DNA from 2 places in the Knoellia sp. LjRoot47 genome. Region 1 is predicted to be linked to the other one. Evidence: predicted binding sites of a transcription regulator. Region 1 holds the regulator's gene; the other holds the start of a gene.

Region 1 (3,571 bases):
TGATGGCGAGCCAGGACTGGTTCGAGAAGGACTTCTACGCGATCCTCGGCGTCCCCAAGGATGCCGACGCGGGGGCGATCAAGAAGGCCTACCGCAAGCTCGCGCGCACCCACCACCCCGACAAGAACCCCGGGGACTCCGCTGCCGAGCAGAAGTTCAAGGACATCGGCGAGGCCCACGCGGTGCTGTCGGACCCCAAGCAGCGTGAGGAGTACGACGCGGTCCGGCAGATGGCGCACGGCGGTGCTCGCTTCACGGCCGGTGGGGCCGGTGGCAACGGCGGGTTCGACGACATCTTCAGCGCGTTCGGCGGTGGCGGTGGGTCGCGGGTCCGCTTCGACACCGGCGGCCGTCAGTCCTACGGCGGCCCCGGTGGCGGCGACGACATCAACGACCTCCTGTCGCAGATGTTCGGCGGTGCCGCCGGCGGTGGCGGTCGTCCGCAACCCGGGTATGCCGGCTACGGCGCCCCCCGCGGTCCGCGCAAGGGCGCGGACGTCCAGGCCACGACGACGCTCCCGTTCCGGGACGCCGTCGAGGGCTCGACGGTGACCCTGCGGACCGCCGAGGGCCGCACGATCACGGCCCGGATCCCTGCGGGCGTCAAGGACGGGCAGAAGATCCGGCTCCGCGGCAAGGGCCAGCCCGGTGAGCCCGGGGCCGCCGCCGGTGACCTCATCCTCACCGTCACCGTCGAGAAGCACCCGGTCTTCGGGCGCGACGGCGACAACCTCACGATCGACCTGCCGGTGACCTTCGCCGAGGCGGCTCTCGGTGCCACGGTCGCCGTGCCGACGCTCGACGGCTCCAGCGTCAAGGTGCGCATCGCCCCCGGCACGCCGTCGGGTCGCGTACTTCGCGTCAAGGGTCGCGGCGTCGCGGGCTCGTCCTCGACGGGCGACCTGCTCGCCAAGGTTCAGGTCCTCGTCCCCGACGAGCTGTCCGACCGCGCCCGAGAGGCCGTCGAGGTGCTGCGTGCGGAGGCCGAGGGGCTCGACCCGCGCGCCGGTCTCGTCGAGCAGGCGAAGGCCTGACCGTGGCTGCGCGCCGAGCGACGCCGCGACCGGACGACGACGCCGCAGTGTTCGTCATCTCGGTCGCGGCCGAGCTCGCCGGCATGCACGCGCAGACGCTGCGCCAGTACGACCGGCTCGGACTCGTCACGCCGTCGCGCACCCGAGGCGGCGGGCGCCGCTACTCGGCGCGCGACGTCGAGCTGCTCCGCGAGGTGCAGCGCCTCTCCCAGGAGGAGGGCGTCAGCCTCGCCGGCATCGCCCGGATCCTCGAGCTCGAGAACTCCGTCGACGCGCTGCGTTCGCGGGTCGCCGAGCTGACCCGAGAGGTCGAGCAGCTCCGGGCCGCCGCCTCGGGCGGGTCACGCGTCTTCTCCGTCGGCCCCGGTGGCGAGATCCTCGCCAGCCGGCTCGGCGAGCGGCCTCGCCGTCGCCCGGGTTCGGGACAGGGCGCCGGCTCGGCGTCCCGAGCGCTCGTCCTCTGGCGTCCCTGAGTGCGCGGACGGCATACGCTTCGCTGCGTGACCGAGCACCTGCTGATCTTCCCCGAGCGCGAGACCGCCGACGAGATCGCCGCCGAGCTCATCGAGGAGGGCTTCACCGAGGTCCGGGTGATCCGGGTCGCCCACGCCGGTGACGACGACGCCGAGGACGCCGACTGGGGTGTCCACGTGCGCGAGGAGATGGTCGACGACCCCTCCGGACCCGTGGAGGGTGGTCTGCGCGACCGCTTCTCGGCGCTCGCCGAGGAGCGCGACGGCTGGTACGACCCGGAGCCGAGCCTTCCCTGAATTGTCCACTTCCGCTTGTCCACCGGACAAGCCGTGCGTCCGGCTCCGGAACGTTGCGTGGCTGACAGATCTTGGGTCTAGCATCCTGTCCACCGAGGCCAGTGAGGTCCACGGTGTTCGATGTCGACGAGGAGACGATGTGGCCGGTTCTGCGCCCATCCTGGAGATGACGGGCATCACCAAGACATTTCCCGGTGTCAAGGCCCTGTCCGACGTCAACCTCACGGTCCGCCGTGGTGACGTCCACGCGATCTGTGGCGAGAACGGCGCCGGCAAGTCAACCCTGATGAAGGTCCTGTCGGGCGTGCACCCCCACGGCACCTACGACGGGACGATCCGCTTCAACGGCGCCGACGTCACGTTCAACAACATCCGTGACTCCGAGCACGCGGGCATCGTCATCATCCACCAGGAGCTCGCGCTCATCCCCGAGCTCTCCATCGCCGAGAACATCTTCCTCGGCAACGAGGAGACCAGGCGCGGCGCGATCGACTGGGTCAAGACCAACAACCGCGCGCGCGACCTCCTCGCCCGGGTCGGGCTCGAGGAGGACCCCGAGACGCCGATCAAGAACATCGGTGTCGGCAAGCAGCAGCTCGTCGAGATCGCCAAGGCCCTCGCCAAGGACGTCCAGCTGCTCATCCTCGACGAGCCCACGGCGGCGCTCAACGAGGAGGACTCGCGCCACCTGCTCGACCTCATCCGGGGCCTGCAGGGCAGGGGCATCACCTCGATCATGATCAGCCACAAGCTCAACGAGATCGAGGCCATCGCCGACGCCATCACGATCATCCGCGACGGCCAGACGGTCGAGACGCTCGACGTGCGCGAGGGCGCCGTCGACGAGGACCGGATCATCCGCGGCATGGTCGGGCGCTCGCTCGAGTCGCGCTTCCCCGACCACACCCCCGAGATCGGCGAGGTGATGTTCGAGGTCAAGGGCTGGACTGTCGCCCACCCGCAGGTCCCGGAGCGGCTCGTCGCGAAGCAGTCGGAGTTCTTCGTCCGCCGCGGCGAGATCGTCGGCTTCGCGGGTCTCATGGGCTCGGGCCGCACCGAGCTCATGCGCTCGATCTTCGGGCACTCCTACGGCACGTGGCTCGGTGGCGAGATGACGCTCAACGGCAAGCGCGTCGACCTGCGCAGCGTGCCGGCGGCCATCGACGCCGGCATCGGCTACGTCACCGAGGACCGCAAGACCCTCGGCCTCAACCTCCTCGACGACATCAAGACGACGACGGTGTCGGCCAAGCTCAAGAAGATCGCGCACAACCTCGTCATCGACCGGCGGGCAGAGCACTCCGCGGCCGACGACTACCGCAAGCAGCTGCGCACCAAGACGCCGTCGGTCGACTACGACGTCGCCAAGCTGTCGGGCGGCAACCAGCAGAAGGTCGTGCTCTCCAAGTGGCTCTTCACCGACCCCGACCTGCTCATCCTCGACGAGCCCACCCGCGGCATCGACGTCGGTGCCAAGTACGAGATCTACGGGATCATCCAGCGCCTCGCCGCCCAGGGCAAGGGCGTCATCGTCGTGAGCTCCGAGCTGCCGGAGCTGCTCGGGCTGAGTGACCGGATCTACACCATCAGCGAGGGCCGGGTCACCGGCGTCCTCGACAAGGAGCACGCCGACCAGGAGTCGCTCATGCGGCTCATGACCAAGACCTCGACGACCCCGAAGGACGCTGCATGAACAAGCTCAAGGAGATCTTCGGTGGGGACACCCGTCAGTTCGGGATGATCTTCGCGCTCGTCTTCCTCATCGTG
Region 2 (3,571 bases), 310 kb from region 1:
CCGGTCGCGTGGCTCGAGCGCGCGACCGACCCGCTCGCGCTGGTCTACCTCGGCACTCAGGTCGCGCTGCGTGACGCCGTCGCCGGGCTGACGCTCGACACGGTCGCGCAGCGAGGCTCCGGCCTCGACGCCGCCGCCCTCACGGCGGCGGTGGCCTCGGTGGCCCGACCGGTCGGGGTCGCGGTCACCGAGGTCGTCGTCAAGGACGTCATCGTCCCGGCCGAGGTCCGGGCGGCGACCCTCGAGCTCGCGACGGCCCGCCAGCGCGGTGCCGCACAGCTCGAGGCGGCCCGAGCCGAGACCGCGGCCCTGCGTTCGCTCGCCAACGGCGCCAAGCTGCTCGACGACCACCCCGCGCTCGCGCGGATGCGGCTCGTCCAGTCCGCGCCGATGGGCACGCAGCTCGTCCTCCGCCTCGGCGACGACGAGTGACGCCTCGGGTCCGCGGGTGTGGTCGCCAGTGCGACCGCGCCCGCGGACCTGCCCGTATGCCAGCCCGTGGGGACCGTGGGACCCCGCGCCCACCTCACGCGCCGGCGCCCCGCGGGGCGCGGGCCGCGGAAGGCGCGGCACCGCCTCGACGGCAGGTGGCTTCGGAGCCGACTCCCGGCGGAGTCTCAGGTTGGAGGGACATCATGGACGGGAGTGGAAGGACCTCCCATGAGCGAGACGCCCCAGCAGCCCGGCACCCCTGAGCCCCACGAGGTGCCGCCGAACCCGGCCGGGTCACCCCCGGCGGCCACCGGCCCGATCCCGCAGCAGGCGCCCCCAGCGGCACCTGCCGCGACGGCCGCGGCTGCCCCGGCCCGGCGTTCCACGTGGAACGACACCATGTCGACCACCGGTGGCACAGCGGCCGTCGTCGTGGCGGCCGCGAGCCTCGGCCTGGTCGTCCTCCTCGTCACGGGACTCGTCGCAGTCGGCCTGGCGCGGCACTTCGGTGGCGAACGCGACCGGGGCGTCTGGACGTCGAGCAACGACGGTGGGATGCGCGGTCCGGGCCAGATGAACCCGGGCCAGGGCGATCGCGGCCCCGGCTCTCGCGAGCAGTCACCACCCGGGCAGGACCGACGCGGCAGCGGCGACCTCCCCGGCATGGGGATGGGGCTGGGTATGGGTGCGGGCGGAGCCCTGCACGGCGAGGCCGTCGTCCCCGGGGACGGCGGCGCCGCGACCCGGACCGTGCTGTTCCAGCGCGGGACGGTCACCAGCGTCACCGCCGACAAGCTCACGGTGAGGAGCACCGACGGCTATTCCGCGACCTACACGATCGGCGCCGACAGCCGCGACCGCCTCGCCAAGAAGGTGAGCACCCTCGCCACCGGTGACGAGGTCACCGTCGTGGCGACCAAGGCCGATGCGACGACGATCCGCATCCTCAAGACCGGCGGCACCGGCGCCGCGGGCTGACCGACCTTTCGACTGGGCCCCGGAAGTGTGCACTGCGCCAGGCCACGGCGGTGCTGCCCAGTGCACACAACCCACTTCGGGCGGGAATGTCGAGGCGGCGAGGCCGGCGAACGGCGTCCGCCGACAGCGAACATGAGCCGACTCGGCTCAGGCGTGGAACACGCGGCAGGTGCCCCGCGTTGGACGCCATGACACACCTCGCGGCACTCCCGCTGCTCCCGATTCGGTGACGGTCCGACGAAGGGACGTCACGGCATACAGGCAGCGGGGATAGCATCGAGGTGACTCATATCAGTCAGGAGCCAGCACCATGTTCGAACGGTTCACCGACCGGGCCCGCCGGGTGGTCGTCCTCGCCCAGGAAGAGGCGCGGCTGCTCAACCACAACTACATCGGCACCGAGCACATCCTCCTCGGTCTCATCCACGAGGGTGAGGGTGTCGCCAGCAAGGCCCTCGAGAGCCTGGGGATCTCTCTGGACGCCGTTCGCGAGCAGGTGCAGGAGATCATCGGCCAGGGCCAGCAGGCCCCGACCGGTCACATCCCGTTCACGCCGCGCGCCAAGAAGGTCCTCGAGCTCTCGCTGCGCGAGGCCCTCCAGCTCGGCCACAACTACATCGGCACCGAGCACATCCTCCTCGGCCTGATCCGCGAGGGTGAGGGCGTCGCCGCCCAGGTCCTCGTCAAGCTCGGCGCGGACCTCGGTCGCGTGCGCCAGCAGGTCATCCAGCTCATCTCGGGCTACCAGGGTGGCAAGGAGGGCGCTGCCGCAGGCGTCGGTCAGGGTGGCCCCGCCGAGGGCACCCCCGCCGGCTCGCTGGTGCTCGACCAGTTCGGTCGCAACCTCACCGTGGCTGCCCGCGAGGGCAAGCTCGACCCGGTCATCGGGCGTGAGAAGGAGATCGAGCGGGTCATGCAGGTGCTGTCCCGCCGCACCAAGAACAACCCCGTCCTCATCGGTGAGCCCGGTGTCGGCAAGACCGCCGTCGTCGAGGGCCTCGCCCAGGACATCGTGCGCGGAGAGGTCCCCGAGACCCTCAAGGACAAGCAGCTCTACACCCTCGACCTCGGCGCGCTCGTCGCCGGCAGCCGCTACCGCGGTGACTTCGAGGAGCGCCTCAAGAAGGTCCTCAAGGAGATCCGCACTCGCGGCGACATCGTGCTGTTCATCGACGAGATCCACACCCTCGTCGGTGCCGGTGCGGCCGAGGGCGCCATCGACGCCGCGAGCATCCTCAAGCCGATGCTCGCCCGCGGTGAGCTCCAGGTCATCGGTGCGACCACCCTCGACGAGTACCGCAAACACATCGAGAAGGACGCCGCGCTCGAGCGCCGCTTCCAGCCGATCCAGGTGGCCGAGCCGACGCTGGCCCACGCGATCGAGATCCTCAAGGGCCTGCGTGACCGCTACGAGGCACACCACCGCGTCTCGATCACCGACGGCGCTCTCGTCGCGGCCGCCAACATGGCCGACCGCTACGTCAACGACCGCTTCCTCCCGGACAAGGCCATCGACCTCATCGACGAGGCAGGCGCCCGGTTGCGCATCCGCCGGATGACCGCACCGCCGGACCTGCGCGAGTTCGACGAGAAGATCCAGGCCGTCGTGCGCGAGAAGGAGTCGGCGATCGACGGGCAGGACTTCGAGAAGGCCGCGCGCCTGCGCGACGACGAGAAGAACCTGCGCGCCGAGAAGACCCAGCGCGAGAACGAGTGGAAGAGCGGCGACCTCGACGTCGTCGCCGAGGTCGACGAGGAGCTCATCGCCGAGGTCCTCGCGGCGAGCACCGGCATCCCGGTCTTCAAGCTCACCGAGGAGGAGTCCTCGCGGCTGCTCCACATGGAGGACGAGCTGCACAAGCGCGTCGTCGGCATGGACGACGCCATCAAGGCGCTGTCGCAGGCCATCCGTCGCACCCGCGCCGGCCTCAAGGACCCGCGTCGCCCCGGTGGCTCGTTCATCTTCGCCGGTCCGACCGGTGTGGGTAAGACCGAGCTCGCCAAGACGCTCGCCGAGTTCCTCTTCGGCGACGAGGACAGCCTCATCCAGCTCGACATGTCCGAGTACAGCGAGAAGCACACCGTCTCGCGGCTCTTCGGATCGCCTCCCGGCTACGTCGGCTACGAAGAGGGCGGCCAGCTCACCGAGAAGGTCCGGCGC

The links. The regulator HspR, encoded in region 1, represses chaperone genes until heat shock. The targets are predictions, from matches to a motif close to AAGTTGAGTCNNNNNGACTCAACTT.
Region 2: a site for HspR is predicted at 1,540-1,564, ahead of ACSQ11_RS05950 (ATP-dependent Clp protease ATP-binding subunit). Genes of this name have one in related genera too.

What each region holds. Positions count from the first base shown of each region.
Region 1 covers NZ_CAXUQS020000001.1:1,520,005-1,523,575, forward strand. The annotation lists gene ACSQ11_RS07395 (DnaJ C-terminal domain-containing protein) at 3-1,034, shown strand; gene ACSQ11_RS07400 (heat shock protein transcriptional repressor HspR) at 1,037-1,507, shown strand; gene ACSQ11_RS07405 (hypothetical protein) at 1,535-1,804, shown strand; gene mmsA (multiple monosaccharide ABC transporter ATP-binding protein) at 1,971-3,497, shown strand; gene mmsB (multiple monosaccharide ABC transporter permease) at 3,494-3,571, shown strand, end outside.
Region 2 covers NZ_CAXUQS020000001.1:1,213,455-1,217,025, reverse strand. The annotation lists gene ACSQ11_RS05960 (slipin family protein) at 1-432, shown strand, start outside; gene ACSQ11_RS05955 (hypothetical protein) at 661-1,410, shown strand; gene ACSQ11_RS05950 (ATP-dependent Clp protease ATP-binding subunit) at 1,721-3,571, shown strand, end outside.